2 regions of the Streptococcus sp. HMSC065E03 genome follow, and region 1 is predicted to be linked to the other one. Evidence: predicted binding sites of a transcription regulator. Region 1 holds the regulator's gene; the other holds the start of a gene.
The links. The regulator CtsR, encoded in region 1, represses protease genes until heat stress. The targets are predictions, from matches to a motif close to TTGGTCAAAAAAGGTCAAANA.
Positions count from the first base shown of each region.

Region 2: the regulator CtsR is predicted to act here: its motif matches at 3,839-3,859, upstream of HMPREF3002_RS09455 (ATP-dependent Clp protease ATP-binding subunit).

Region 1 is NZ_KV818844.1:151,241-158,948, reverse strand. Features, by position in the region: gene HMPREF3002_RS02095 (ATP-dependent Clp protease ATP-binding subunit) at 1-2,219, opposite strand, end outside; gene HMPREF3002_RS02090 (CtsR family transcriptional regulator) at 2,220-2,684, opposite strand; gene HMPREF3002_RS02085 (alpha-L-fucosidase) at 2,901-6,611, opposite strand; gene HMPREF3002_RS02080 (Ig-like domain-containing protein) at 6,715-7,708, opposite strand, start outside.
Region 2 is NZ_KV818853.1:554,642-562,349, forward strand. Features, by position in the region: gene HMPREF3002_RS09430 (glycoside hydrolase family 32 protein) at 1-695, opposite strand, end outside; gene HMPREF3002_RS09435 (NAD(P)H-hydrate dehydratase) at 705-1,580, opposite strand; gene HMPREF3002_RS09440 (HAD-IIB family hydrolase) at 1,633-2,406, opposite strand; gene HMPREF3002_RS09445 (bifunctional methylenetetrahydrofolate dehydrogenase/methenyltetrahydrofolate cyclohydrolase) at 2,420-3,274, opposite strand; gene HMPREF3002_RS09450 (DUF1797 family protein) at 3,440-3,670, opposite strand; gene HMPREF3002_RS09455 (ATP-dependent Clp protease ATP-binding subunit) at 3,919-6,177, shown strand; gene HMPREF3002_RS09460 (NUDIX hydrolase) at 6,441-6,890, shown strand; gene HMPREF3002_RS09465 (DUF1827 family protein) at 6,958-7,260, shown strand; gene HMPREF3002_RS09470 (GNAT family N-acetyltransferase) at 7,342-7,708, opposite strand, start outside.

The sequences.
Region 1 (7,708 bases):
TGTTCTGCCAAGGTCGCGATGAGCGGTTTGACCATGACTTTCACTACCTGCTGCATGTCCTCGCTTGAGAGACTATGGAAGACCACCTTTTCATCAATCCGGTTGATAAACTCTGGACGATAGGTCTTCTTCAACTCTTCAAACATGCGTTTTTCCATATTGGCTTGGTCAAAGCGGATATCTTTAGCACCAAAGCCAACTGTCTTATCATCCCGCAGGGCTGTTGCTCCCAGATTTGAGGTCATGATGATAATGGTATTGGAGAAGTCGATCTTCCGGCCTTTGCTATCGGTTAAGACTCCGTCATCCAAGACTTGCAAAAGGACATTGAAAATGTCTGGGTGGGCTTTTTCCACCTCATCAAATAAGAGGACCGAATACGGTTTGTTGCGGACTTTTTCGGTCAACTCGCCTCCTTCTTCGTAGCCCACATAGCCTGGAGGGGCACCGTTGAGGCGGCTCGCCGCGAATTTTTCCATGTACTCACTCATATCAAAACGGATGAGGGCCGATTCATCATCAAACAGAACCTCCGCCAAAGCTTTGGCTAGCTCTGTTTTTCCGACACCGGTAGGTCCTAGGAACATGAAAGAACCGATCGGACGCTTGTTGCTACGGATACCTGATTGATTGCGTCGAATAGCCCGACTGATACTCGAAACGGCTTGGTCTTGACCAATCACGCGCTTGTGCAATTCTGCTTCTAAGTTGAGGTACTTCTTGGCATCGGTTTGAGTCAGTTTTTGAGTTGGAATACCAGATAATTGGCTCAAAGTCACCAAGACATCTTGGTCAGTGACTTCTTTTTTGTAGACAATGGGAGCGACCTCTACTTCTAAGAGCTGGGCTGCTTTCTTCCACTTGCCATCCATCAAGGCCCGGTCTAAGGCAGTCAACTCTTCTTTTACGTGACCGTTGGAATCGCGGTTTTGTACGGTAGCTGCCGCTTCATCCAAGAGATCAATGGCTGAATCTGGCAATTGACGGCTGGTCAAATAGCGGTGGGCATATTTGACAGCTGTTTCGATCGCTTCATCGGTAATGGTCACATGATGGTGGTCCTGATAGGTTTCTTTCAAGCCTTGGAGAATTTGGATGCTATCTGCAACACTTGGCTCTTCAATGGTGACTTTCGCAAAACGCCGAGAGAGGGCTGCGTCTTTTTCGATATGCTTTTGGTACTCATCTTGGGTCGTCGCTCCAACTGTACGCAAGGTTCCTCGTGCTAGGGCTGGTTTTAGAATATTGGCTGCGTCTAAGGTCGAATCAATACCGGATCCTGAGCCCATAATGGTATGCAGTTCATCGATAAAGAGAATCACGTGACCGTCTTCTTCGATGTCCTGGATGATATTGTTCATCCGTTCTTCAAAGTCCCCACGGAAGCGCGTCCCTGCAACGACATTCATGAGATCCAATTCCAGAACACGCATCTGCGCGATTTCAGCTGGTACATTGCCACTAGCGACACGCTGGGCCAGACCTAATGCAAGGGCTGTTTTCCCGACCCCTGCTTCTCCCACCAATACAGGATTGTTCTTCGTCTTGCGGCTGATGATTTGGATCATGCGTGAAATCTCTGCATCCCGGCCGATCACAGGCTCAAGCTGGCCTGCACGCGCCATTTCTGTCAAATCACGGGTATAATCTTCAAGACCTCCACTGGTACTTGGGGGCATGCCCATCATATTTCCCATGGTTTGGCGGTTAGGGTTTTGGGCCCGGTAGAGGCTCCGGATGGCTTTGATATCATTCTTGTCCCAGCCTGCCTTGTCTTCTAAATTCTTGCGAAGGGAGGCAATAGGAACTCCCTTGTCTTGCTCTGTAAAGGCAAAGCCGGCAAACTCCATGACTTGGCTCGCCAAGGTCCCACGGTCTGCTAGAAGAGAGAGGAGCACATGCTCTGTTCCCAAGGTCTTGGCATGAAGGACCTGGGCAATCTCTCTTGCGTGCTTCATAATGGCTTCCATCCGATAAGAAAATGGGAAGATTTCATACCGATTGTCGCTTTGAAAAGCTTGGCCTGTAATATGCTCCGCTGCATCCTGAAACTCATCGATCTGCATAGGATAATCGTTCAGTACAGAACCTGCCACGCTATAGGGATTATTGGCCATAGCCGTCAAGAGATGCCAAGTATCTAAGGTGTTCCCCTGATAGTGGCCTGCTAGTATTTGGGCCGCTTCTATACTTTCTAACAGTGCTGTTGAATAGTTCATCTAGTCGGTATTTCCTTTTCTATCTACTTGTTGAATGATTTTTTTCAGCATCGTTGCTCGTAGGATGAGAACATCTCGACCTAGGACCTCATCGGAGGTTGTCGCAAGCAACAGCTGAGCCTCACGTTTTGTCAATAATTTTTCTTCATAGAGCATCTGGAGGATATCATTAAAGACCTGCTGGCTGATGGTCTCTCCAATATTGGCTGCCAAGTCTTGGAGCATCTGATGGTGATCTGAAAACTGGACCTTGCCAATGCGGATATAGCCACCCCCACCGCGCTTACTTTCTACAATATACCCTCGGCTTTCGGTAAAGCGGGTCTTAATGACATAGTTAATCTGACTGGGTACAACCTGAAAGACATCGGCTAACTCACTTCTTTTGAGCTCTGCCATGCCAGCTTGAGCCAGCAAGGCCTTGATATAAGCTTCAATGCTATCAGATGTGTTCTTATTTGCCATGATGCTCCTTTCTGACTTGTTTTTTTCTAGATGGATGCTCTGCTCTTCAGCGCATAAAGATGCCCTTGGAGTGTTCGTTTTGATCATTGACCTTATTTGACTATTATACAATTTTTATGGCTGTAAATAAAGCAAAGACTCTATGGAAATAGGAATCTCTTAAGAAGACAAAATAAAAGAGGCTAGTGAGAACTAACCTCTTATGAGAAGAATCAACTACTCTTTGCGACGAGCGAATTTCTCACCTCCACCCAAGATACCTAGACCAAGCAGGCCGAACCAAGCGAACAAACCACCTTCTTTCGTACCGGTTTGAGGTAGTTTTCCTTCCGGTTGAAGAGAAGGGCTTTCTACCTTTTCTTCTACTGGATGGTCTGCCGTCAAATTAGGAGTTGCTGGCGGAGTCGATGCTTGTAGGAGCACTGGAGTTCCTTTTTCTTTTTTGTCGTCTGCTTGAGAAAGAGTCGCAACTTCTAGCTGCTCCTTACTTGGAGTTACAGGTGTGATTGGAGTCGGTATCTCAGGTTTCAAAGAATTTTCTTCTGCTTCCTTTGTACCGATTTCTGTCAGCTGGTCCTGGGCTTCCACTTCGACAAAGGCATCGACTTCTGTCCGAATTTCTTTGCCTTCTTCTTGTCGAACCTCGATCAATTTCAATCGGCGTCCGACCTTCCCTGCTTGAAGGATCCGGCTTTCGCCCTTGGCCAAGTCCTTGTTCTCACGTGTTTGACTCTCAAATGGAATCTCCTCCGCTTCGATGAGAAGTTCTGGCTTTTCAAGAATCAAATCCCGAACACCTTCGTCTGGGCGTGTCTGCGTCAGCGGTTCATAATTGTGAACATCTCCTAAGATGGTTTCAAGGGCTTCGACTTGATTGGCTGCAGCAACCAAATCTGGTCGCTCTTGATCCAACAACTGAGTCAAGTCCGTCAATTGTCCTTGAACCGTCGGTTTGAGGTCTGCTTTCAAGCGATCGAGAGAAGTAGCCTTGATCTTTTCTACTCCTTCTCTGATGATCTGTTGCAGCTCTTCTTGACTGAGCAGCTGACTATCTTTCCCTGAGAGGACAAATCGGTCCACCTGGATAGCTCTGGACGACTGAGGATCATTGAGGGCTGGATCCAGATGCAGGCGTAGCTGGTGGTAGCCTTTTGCTAGGCCTTGTAGATTGACCAAACTCTGGTCGAGCTTGCGTTGATCTCCGTAGCCACTGAAATAATGATCGCCTTCGATCTCATAATCATGGCCACGACCTTCTTCGAAGGCTATTTCTTTTCCATCCAGGGTGACGCTGTAGAGACCATGACTTGGGTCGACCACTCCTCGAACCTCCACACCTGTGCCCTTAAAGGTAATGGTCACTTCAATGTGTTTCTTGCCTTCCTCATCGGTCACTTGGTTAAAGCTCGACCAAGATTCTGTGCCATTTGAAAAGTCTTTGTTGTCCGTCTCATGGTGCCAACCCTCACTGTAATGCAGTTTCGGATCTTGGTCATCCACTTCTTTGCGATTTTCTGGCAACTGGTCTTCATTCATCACTTGGACTGTCAGTTCTGGAATAAAGCCGACCAAGCTTCCTTGATCCGGATGGAGCAATTTGACCTTAAAGTCATAGACGTCGGTTGCTTTTCCCGCAAAATCAAGGGTTGGAACTTGGACTGTTTTTTCTGTCTCGCCATCTGCGAACTCAAGGGTGACGTTGGTATCTTTATAGACCTTGCCATGAACCCCTGTTCCTGGTTCTGTGATTAATTTCAGACTGGCACTTCCTTTAGAGCCACCTTTTCTCTTGACGACGATTTGCGCTGGGTCGCCTTTCTTAACAGCTAGGGTTGGCTGAGCAAATTCAAAGAGCCCCTTTTCTTGGTTATTGAGAGCATAAATCCCTTCCGTTGCGATCGCATCTCCCTTGCTATTGACTAAGGTCAAGGTATGAGATCCTGCTGCCAAGTCCGGTGTTTCATAGACCTTTTGGCTGCGTTTGCGGCTTGGACTTTGGGTATTGACCGTCGCTAGCTTTTGGCCATCGACATAGACATCCATTTCCCCATGACCAGGGTCGACGGTTGCGACGACATAGGCCTTGGTGCCTTCAAATTGATAGGTCACCGAAGCTCCCTTTTCCTTAGTCCACATAGAGGTGCCTCGAACACCTTCTCCCTCTTCATTCCATTGGCCATTGGCCCGCTCAGCTGTCCGGTCAGAATGATAAGTCAAACCAAGCGGATAGCCATCGGTTTCTTCAATGCTGGCTGGTGTCTTATAGACAGAGACACCGTTCAAGATTGGAGTGGCTTGGGCATCAGTGATGGACACCCGGATATAGCGACTATCAACTGGTTGCCCTTTGATCAAACGGCGATACCCTACGGTTGAGCCAGCCCCATAAGGAACCCATTGCCCATTCACTGCCACATCAATGGTGAAACCAGAAATCCGTTGGCCTTTCTCGATGGTTTCTTTGAGCTCTACCACATCAAAGTGTTGCTCTTTTCCAAGATCAAGGACAAAAGAGCCGGTTTTGGCATCATCTGCAGGTGCCCAACTGGTCTTTTCATCGCCATCTGTCAAATGGCTGGCCTTGTAGAGAGGATTGCGCCGTGTCGAGTCAGCTTCTACCAAAGCTCCTGCCGCATAGTTCACACTGTAGAGTTGGTCCAAGGTCTGGCGGAATTCTTTCAAACGGGCCACATCGGCCTCCGCAAATTTTCCGTCTTGATTGGGTGGAATATTAAGCAGAAGCGGAGTGCCACGGCCGACCGATTTGAAGTAAATGTCCATCAATTCGCGCAAGGACTTAGGCTCTTGATTGTCATGGTAGAACCAGCCGGAGCGAATAGAAACATCGGCTTCTCCCACTGAGTATTGCTTCCCTTCCGGATCCCCGTGATTGAGGTAGCTGTTGGATGGATTGTTGCGGATCTTATCTGGATTGACCTTTTGCCAAACCGGATCTCCAGCAATCCCCTTTTCATTTCCAATCCAACGAACATTGGTCGGCTCAGCTGAGAAGATGGCAATATCCCCTTGGGCCTTGCGAATGGCTTCAAACCACTTGTCAAAGGTATAGGTGACTTTTTGAGCCCCATCGCCACGCGCTCCATCCATCCAGACTTCTACGAACTTACCCTTGTTCCCATATTTTGGATCTTCAAGGATTTCCTTAAGCTGGTTGAGATAGTATTCATTGTATTGGTCCTCTGTATCCACATGGTAGAGCGGGCTGTGGGCATCCCAAGGAGAGAGATAGACTCCCATGTCCATATCATACTTGCTGGCAGAAGCAGAAACCTCGGCTAGGACATCACCTTTTCCCTCCTTCCAACCACTTTTGGCAATGGTATGGTCGGTGTATTTGGAAGGGTACAAGAGAAAGCCATCGTGGTGCTTGACGACCATGATCGTCCGTTTAAAGCCAGCATCTTTCAGGGTTTTGATCCACTGATCGGTATCCAGATGCTCTGGATAGAAATAATAAGGATCTTCTTGCCCATCTCCCCACTCACGATCGTAGTAGGTATTCATCCCAAAGTGGATGAAAGCTGCTAGTTCTTCGCGGTGGTATTGCATCTGAGCCTTGCTTGGAAGTGGTCCGTAATCCGCAATCTCAGTCTCCTCGTTTAGAGAAGTGGCTGGTTGGCTTGCTTCTGTCCCTTGACTGACTGTGCGATTTTCTTTCTCACTAGTAGCTGCTGAGGGCTGTTCTGATTCTTCTTGGTGCTCGTTCACAGTTTTCTCCTCCTTTCCTTGATCTCCTGCATTGCTTGTTTCAACCCGTTCTTCACGCGGTTCATTATTCTCAGCTTGTTCCTCTGCGTAACTGGTAGTAGTTCCTAAAAAACAAGTCGCTACGACTACCGAGCAGACACCTACTGAGAGTTTACGAATGCCAAATCGATTTCTCTGATCAACTAATCTTTTTCCCATATTCTATTCCTTTATGTCACCAGGTAAAGAGGGTGGGGCCTCCCCATCCTCCTTCCTTTACCTGTGAACTTTTCACCGTTTTTTGCTAGTTTCTCTAGCTGTTTTACTTGGCCTTATTGGCTCTTTTTTTCTGATCGTCCAGCACAGCACTGGCAAGGCCTGCCGCTAGGATTCCAGCAACGAGGCTTGCGACGCTTTCTTCCGTTCCTGTATTTGGTAATCTACCTTCGGAAACTGGAGCAGCTGAAACTGCTGGTGTTTGAGTTTCTTTCTCGACTTCCTTCCCTGCTGCATCTATCCCTTCCTGGCGCACCGCTTTGACCTCAAGAGATGCTTGAGGAGTTGCGATAGCTACTGGTCCTTCTGAGCCATGAGGGCGCTCTGGGTTCGGAAGCGGTTGTGGTTCTGGCTGCGGTTGCGGCTGTGGCTGTGGCTCTGGTTGTGGAGTGTCTGGAAGTACCTCTTTCGTGCCCACCTCTGTGATCTCTGCCACTGGATCTAGTTCTACAAAGGCATCTAGTTCCTTCCGGCTTTCCACACCATTTTCTTGAGAAACTTCCACCAAGCGCAATTTGCGGCCTTTTTGACCTTCTTGAACCACACGTTTCTCACCTTTTGGAAGATCCGCATTTGGACGTTCTAAGCGTTCAAAGTCCATCTCTTCTGGCTCAATCACCAACTCTGGTTTGGTATGAACCAGATTCTTAACCCCTTCTTCAGGAATGGCTGAGCCTGTAGGTGCTTTTGCGGAGAGAGAAAGTTGATATACTTTTTCGAGCTTGCCATCTTCTGAGACAACCTTGACAAGAATCGGAGCATTGCCACTTTTAGCATCCACGACTGTAACGGCTGTCCCATTCTTGCCTTGTGCTGAAACGATTGGACGGTCTCCCTCATACTCTAGATGATAATCTGTCACATCTGGTTTAAAACCTTCTAGGTCTTTGCCATTCACTTGGATCGTAACATCAGTTGTTGCCTGGGCCTCTTCTGTTGGAGCATAGGCGCTCAATTCAACGATTCCAATTCCTTTTAGATTTTCATCACGGACCATTCTTAAACGGATGGCTTTGGTTCTGGTTTCGTTGAAGCTGAGG
Region 2 (7,708 bases), on a different contig from region 1:
GACAGGATCAAGACCCATTTGCCATCTAAAGGGAAGAAATCAGGACACTCCCACATAATCCCTTGCCCTTTTTCACCTTCTAGAAGGACTGATGTAAAGTCCCAATCTACTAGATTACTTGATACAAATAGGAGAATTTGACCTCTGTCATCTGGTGTCTTAGAAGCAACGACAGCATAATATCTTCCTTGATATTCAAATACTTTAGGATCACGAAAATCTGCAATATCTGCGATCCCCTCAATATGTTGAGCATGGATCACTGGATTAGTAGGCAACTTTTCAAAGGTAATGCCATCTGTTGACACCGCAAGACACTGAGTCTCTTCCCGCTTTTCCTCATCGTCTACATGACCCGTATAAAGCAAATAGAGCTTGTCATCTTTCACAATAGCACTACCCGAGAAACAACCATCCTTATCATAGCTTTCACTTGGCGCTAATGCTACTGGCAGTTCTTCCCAATGGAGAAGATCTTTTGATTTGGCATGCCCCCAATGCATGGAACCCCAAACACTATCATAGGGATAGAATTGGTAAAACAAATGGTATTCCCCACGGAAATAAACAAAGCCATTTGGATCGTTCATCCAGCCGATAGGAGGTAACAAATGAAATGCTCCTCTATATTGCTGGTCAACCTTCTCCCTGTTTTCATCGATATACTGATTTGCTTTTCGAATGCTTTCCTTCATCTTTTTTACCTATTTTCTATTTTCAGTGCTGGCAACCTGGTCTTGGTCACTCCACTTCTTCATCCATTTGGGGATTTCTTGGCTAATGGTCGTGGGTAGAACCACATAAGCCTCCTTGCTCAAGTCTTCTGCAATGGCTGAATGTAGATAGGTCGCAACCACCACGCGCTCATAGAGACTGACCTGTGGAAATTGACCCGCAAACCCTGCGATCATCCCTGCCAAGGTATCCCCCATCCCCCCTGTTGCCTGATAGGGACCACCAACATCTAGCTGATAGCCCTCTTCTTGCCCACTTGTCCAAATGCGGGTGTGAGGCCCTTTTTCTACAATGACAGTCCCTTGAGGAAAGTTCTGTACTGCTCTTCGACTCTTGTCTTCAGTCTGGCTTGCAAGATCAATCCCTGACAGTTTTTCCCATTCTTTTTGATGAGGGGTAAAGACCAACTGAGCTTCTGGCAGGTCAAACTGAGAGGCTGTAAAAAGACTGATAGCTCCTCCATCTAATATCAAGACCTGCTGGCTAGAGACTTGTTCAAAAATCATGTGCAAGATTGCTTGGTTTTCTCTTGCTTCCTTTAAGCCCGGTCCTACGAGAATCACGCTAGCTTTTTGGAGCTGCTCACAAAGGAGTTCGTGATCTGCCAAATCAAAGCCCATAGCTTCAGGAAGATGGCTATGAAGGGCTGTCAGATTATCAGGATCTGTTGCTACAGTAACCAGCCCCGCACCACTATGAACCGCAGCAAGCGCCGCCATAATGATGGCTCCCCCATAGGGGTAAGTCCCCCCAATCAAGAGCAGGCGACCAAAATCTCCCTTATAAGAATTCACCTCTCGCTTTGCAATGACACGTTGGATCTCTTCTTTCTGAACTGTTTTCATACCTTCCTCATTTCTAGCGAAAAAGGAGAAGCCACGACTCCCCCTCCATCTTTTATTTTCCTCTGAATTCTGCGAAGACTTGCAAGATCTTAGCAGCCACAGCTTGTGGTTGATTTTGTTTGGCTACCAATTGATCATCCGCATAAGGCTGAAGGGCTGGAAAATCACCAATCTGAACTGCATAAAGAGCTTTTTCAAAGAGCTCGATATCATTTTGATCATTGCCAAAAGCCACGAAATTCTCTCCACAGAGTTCTTCTACGGTTGTCGCTTTATGCGTGTCTGCTGGATTGAGATAGATGCATTTTTCATGCGCATGATAGCGGATATGGGCCTTGTCTGTCTTTTCAATCCGCTCGATGATCTCATCCACGAGCTCCTCATGGCCACCCATATAGATCACGACCTTAATCGGATCTGTCAGCTCCTCTAAAGACCGATACTGGGCTTTCTTGAGGGGATCTACATTCGCAACAAAAGGAATCTTTTCCAAAATCTGTCCGCTATAATCAAAGGTATCATCCACAAAAAATGGTAGATTGTAATGGCGACAAAAGCCAAGGACTTCCCGATACACATCCTTGTCCAATTGTTCCTCATATACCAATTGCCCCTGGCGATAGGCCAATCCACCATTTAAGCCTATCACGAGTTGCTGACTCAATGGGTCCCCTAAAAGACCCAAGCAGTCCCGGTAAGAACGTGCAGAAGCAAAGGCAACTTCATGGCCAAATTCTTCTGCTCTCAATAAGACCTGTTTGATTTCATCATCGATTGTGACACCATCGAATGACAGGGTTCCATCTAAATCAAATACAAACTTCATCTTGTTCACACTTTCATTTTTTTAAGGCACGAACAGCTGCTTCGTAGGTCTGCTCCATCAGCATGGTGACAGTCATAGGCCCAACCCCTCCTGGTACCGGGGTAATATGACTGGCCAAAGGTGCAACAGAGTCAAAATCGACATCCCCACACAATTTGCCATTCTCATCGCGATTCATCCCGACGTCAATGACGACGGCGCCTTCTTTCACGAAGTCTGCTGTTACAAATTTGGCACGACCGATCGCAACAACCAAGATATCTGCTCTTCTAGCAATTTTAGGCAGATGATGGGTCCGAGAATGGGTCAAGGTTACCGTCGCATTTTTGGCGAGGAGCAACTGCGCCATGGGTTTTCCAACGATATTGGAACGACCAATCACGACTGCTCGCTTCCCTTCTAGATCAATCCCGTACTCTTTGAACATCTCCATGATGCCAGCGGGAGTTGAAGGCACCATAATCGGATTTCCAGCCCACAAGCGCCCCATATTCAATGGATGAAAGCCATCCACATCTTTTGTCGGATCAATGGCTAAAAGGACTGCATCCGCATCGATATGCTTAGGCAGTGGCAACTGCACCAAAATCCCATGCCAAAGGGGATCTTGATTGTAGTGTTCGATCACTTCTAATAATTCAGCTTGGCTGATGCTTTCAGGAAGTCGTCTCACTTCACTCCGAAAGCCTGCCGCAATAGCAGAACGCTCTTTATTTCTTACATAGATTTTGCTGGCTGGATTATCTCCTACCACGATGACAACGAGACCAGGCACAACCCCTGTCTCTTCTTTTAATCGTGCTGTTTTCTTCGCAATCTCACCCTGTAATTTTGTAGCGAGCGCCTTTCCATCAATGAGTGTCGTCATATCAATTCTCTTTCTAGTCAAGTAATGAAAATAGTCCTCTCTATTATAGCAGATTTCAACTCTCAAACCTAACTGTTCCTAATTAGAATTTCTTATAGACGAAAACTATAGCCAGATGGACAAAAAATGAGCTTGAGACCACCCCAAACTCATCCACACAGCTGCTTAGTAAAGCAATTCATAAATTTCCATTGCAATTAAATCAATGCTATCAAATGTATAGGTTTCACGCGCTTCAACATCACGAAGTGTAAAGGTTGAACCTTCTTCTTCATTGTGGTTGTATGCTACTTCAGCGACAACAACACCGTCACGTTCAAAATTACGTTTCAAGTTTCCACCGTCTTTTGTCATCGTCTCCAAACGGTTGATAATCCGTACTATATGTGATTCCATTTTATTTCTCCTCTTTACTTTCTACTCTCCTATTTTATCATAAAAGAGAAAGCTCTTCCAATAAAAATTCACATTTTTCCATTGATTTGCTCTCTTCTTCAATCCTTAGCGACATTCCGTAGTAAATTCTTGCAAACTTCTAGAATACTGATATAATGAAACTATAAATCTTTGACTATTTTTGACCTTTTAAAAATAGGCTCGTCTCTTGATGGGAAACCATCAAAAACCTACTGTGAGGTATGTATATGCTTTGTCAAAATTGTAAAATAAATGAATCAACCATCCATTTATATACAAATGTAAATGGACGTCAGCAGCAAGTAGACCTCTGTCAAAATTGCTATAAAATTATGAAAACAGACCCAAATAACAGCTTCTTGAAAGGCATGACCCAACGGAGCCAACTCACTGGAGATCCTTTTGAAGATTTCTTCAATAACCTTGGAAACTTCCAAAGTCCGCAAGAACCTCAAACCCCTCCAACTCAATCCGGAGGCAGTTATGGAGGTGGTGGCTACGGCCAAAACAATAACCGTGGTGGTGGTCAAGACCCTCGTCAAGCACGCCCTCAAAAGCCAAAAGGACTGTTAGAAGAGTTCGGCATCAATGTCACAGAAATTGCCCGCAAAGGGGATATTGACCCTGTCATTGGCCGTGACGAGGAGATTATCCGTGTCATCGAAATCCTCAACCGTCGAACCAAGAACAATCCGGTTCTGATTGGAGAACCTGGGGTCGGAAAAACTGCCGTTGTGGAAGGCCTGGCTCAAAAAATCGTCGATGGCGACGTTCCTCATAAATTGCAAGGAAAAGAAGTCATCCGCCTAGACGTCGTCAGTCTCGTTCAGGGCACAGGCATCCGTGGTCAATTCGAAGAACGCATGCAAAAATTAATGGATGAAATTCGTCAACGCGAAGATGTTATTCTGTTCATCGACGAAATCCATGAAATTGTTGGCGCAGGATCAGCCGGCGAAGGCAATATGGACGCTGGAAATATCCTCAAACCAGCCTTAGCGCGAGGAGAACTCCAATTAGTTGGGGCTACTACCCTCAATGAATACCGTATCATTGAAAAAGATGCGGCCTTGGAACGTCGCATGCAGCCCGTTAAGGTCGATGAGCCAACGGTTGAAGAAACCATCACCATCCTCAAGGGCATCCAGAAAAAATACGAAGACTACCACCACGTCCACTATACAGACGGGGCCATCGAAGCGGCAGCTATTCTTTCAAACCGCTATATCCAAGATCGCTTCCTGCCAGACAAGGCCATTGATTTGTTGGATGAAGCGGGATCTAAGATGAACCTGACCCTAAACTTCGTGGATCCCAAAGTGATCGACCAGCGCTTGATTGAAGCGGAAAACCTCAAAGCTCAAGCGACGCGCGAAGAAGACTTTGAAAAAGCAGCCTACTTCCGCGACCAAATCGCGAAATACAAGGAAATGCAAGGTCAACATGTCACCGATCAGGAAACCCCTGTCATCAGTGAAAAAACTATTGAACACATCGTTGAACAAAAGACCAATATTCCTGTTGGTGATTTGAAAGAAAAAGAACAGTCTCAATTGATCAATCTGGCTTCTGATTTGAAAGCTCATGTGATCGGTCAAGATGATGCAGTAGATAAAATCGCGAAAGCCATTCGACGCAATCGTGTCGGCCTAGGATCTCCAAATCGACCAATCGGAAGCTTCCTCTTTGTCGGACCTACCGGTGTCGGAAAGACCGAATTGTCTAAACAATTGGCGATCGAGCTCTTTGGCTCTGCAGACAATATGATCCGCTTTGATATGAGCGAATACATGGAAAAACATAGCGTAGCGAAACTAGTCGGAGCTCCTCCGGGCTATGTTGGCTACGATGAAGCCGGACAACTAACAGAAAAGGTACGTCGCAATCCTTACTCCCTCGTGTTATTGGATGAAGTGGAAAAAGCCCATCCAGATGTCATGCACATGTTCTTGCAAGTCTTGGATGATGGCCGTTTGACAGATGGTCAAGGTCGTACCGTCAGCTTTAAAGATACTATTATCATCATGACCTCTAATGCTGGAACCGGCAAAGCTGAGGCCAATGTTGGTTTTGGAGCTGCTCGCGAAGGTCGAACCAACTCTGTACTTGGAGAACTCGGTAACTTCTTTAGCCCTGAATTCATGAACCGTTTTGATGGCATCATTGAATTCCAACCTCTATCAAAAGAAAACCTTCTTCAAATCGTTACCCTCATGCTCGATGAGGTCAATCAACGTCTCGCACAAAATGAGATTCATCTGGATGTGACAGAGAAGGTCAAAGAAAAATTGGTCGATCTGGGTTACGATCCAAAAATGGGGGCCCGCCCACTCCGTCGTACCATCCAAGACCATATCGAAGATGCCATTACCGATTATTACCTGGAACATCCAAGTGAGAAACAACTCAAAGCCGTCATGACCAGCAATGGGAATATTAGCATCAAAGCTGTTCACAAGACGACTGAAAAGAAGTCAGAATCATAATCAGTAAATGTACATTCAGAGAGTGGGACAGAAATCGGTAATTCGTTAGAATTCGATTTCATCGTCCCACATCCGCACAGTTGAGTAGGGCTGTAAAAGCTGATGAAATCAGCGTATTAGAGCCCACTCAACCACTGCATCTTGCTCGACATCCAAGAATAATTGAGAGGCTAGGACTTTTGTCCCACTCTCTTTCTTTTTTCCCTCCAGATTTTTGCTAAAAAATATGATATAATGATGAAAAAATAAGAAAAGAGAAAACCATGACCATTCCAAGTTTTGGTGAAAAGAAACAAGATGTGACCTACGTCAATCGCTATGGTGTCTACGCTGTTATTCCCAATAAGGACAAGGATCAGATCATCCTCGTTCAAGCTCCTAATGGAGCTTGGTTCTTACCTGGAGGGGAAATTGAGGCAGGTGAAGATCACGTGCAAGCTCTGAAACGGGAACTGATCGAAGAATTAGGCTTTACCGCTATTTTAGGGCAATACTATGGCCAAGCAGATGAGTATTTCTATTCCAGTCATCGCGACACCTACTACTACAATCCTGCCTATATTTATGAAGTGGTAGACTATACAGAGACTCAAAAACCACTGGAAGATTTTAACAATCTTGCTTGGTTTCCTGTAGATGAAGCGATTGAAAAACTCAAACGTGGTAGTCACAAATGGGGCATTGAACAGTGGAAAAATACCCACAAAAAATAAAGGAATTCTTTCACAAAAAATAAAAAAGTGCTATAATAAATGAAGATAGAGGTTAGGAGGAACTCATATGAAGCTCATTAATACCACAAATAGTCATGCTGCACTGGTCAAAAGCCAACTTGCCAGCACTGACGCCTTGCTTGTCGAGGTTTATTCCGCGGGCAATACCGATGTTGTTTTTACACAGGCCCCAACACACTATGAATTATTGATCAGTAACAAACACCGAGCTATTCGTGAAACTGAAGTAGAAAAAATTCGTGAGTTCTTTTTAAAACGTAAGATTGATCTTCAAATCATTGACCAATCCGCTATTAAAACCCTCTACTCCGATAAACTAATTGAAATTTCCTTTCCAATTACTAAGTAAGGCCAATTTGCCTTACTTTTTTCTTTGGTATCTTTTTCCAAAAAAAATCCTTTCACCTCGATTATGAGATGAAAGGATTCTTTATTTCTGATAGATCATTTTTACGTGAGGGGTAGAAGCCAAGATAAAGGGCTCGCTCACCGTTTGAAAACCTAATTTTTCATACAAGCCGACCACCTGTTCTTGAGCCTCAATTTCAATGGTCCGTTCAGGAAATCTTTGTTCACAAAGGTCCAAAATTTGCTCTACCATAGCCTTTCCTAGTCCTTGACCACGACTGCCTTCGGCAACAGCCACTCGGCCAAAATGAATTGTCAGCCCTGTTTCGAATATGCGAGCATAGGCATCCACACGTCCTTCCCTATTTTGATGAAAAAGATGGATAGATCGATAATCAACATCATCGAGATCATTGTAGATCCTAGTTTGTTCCACGACAAAAGTCTCT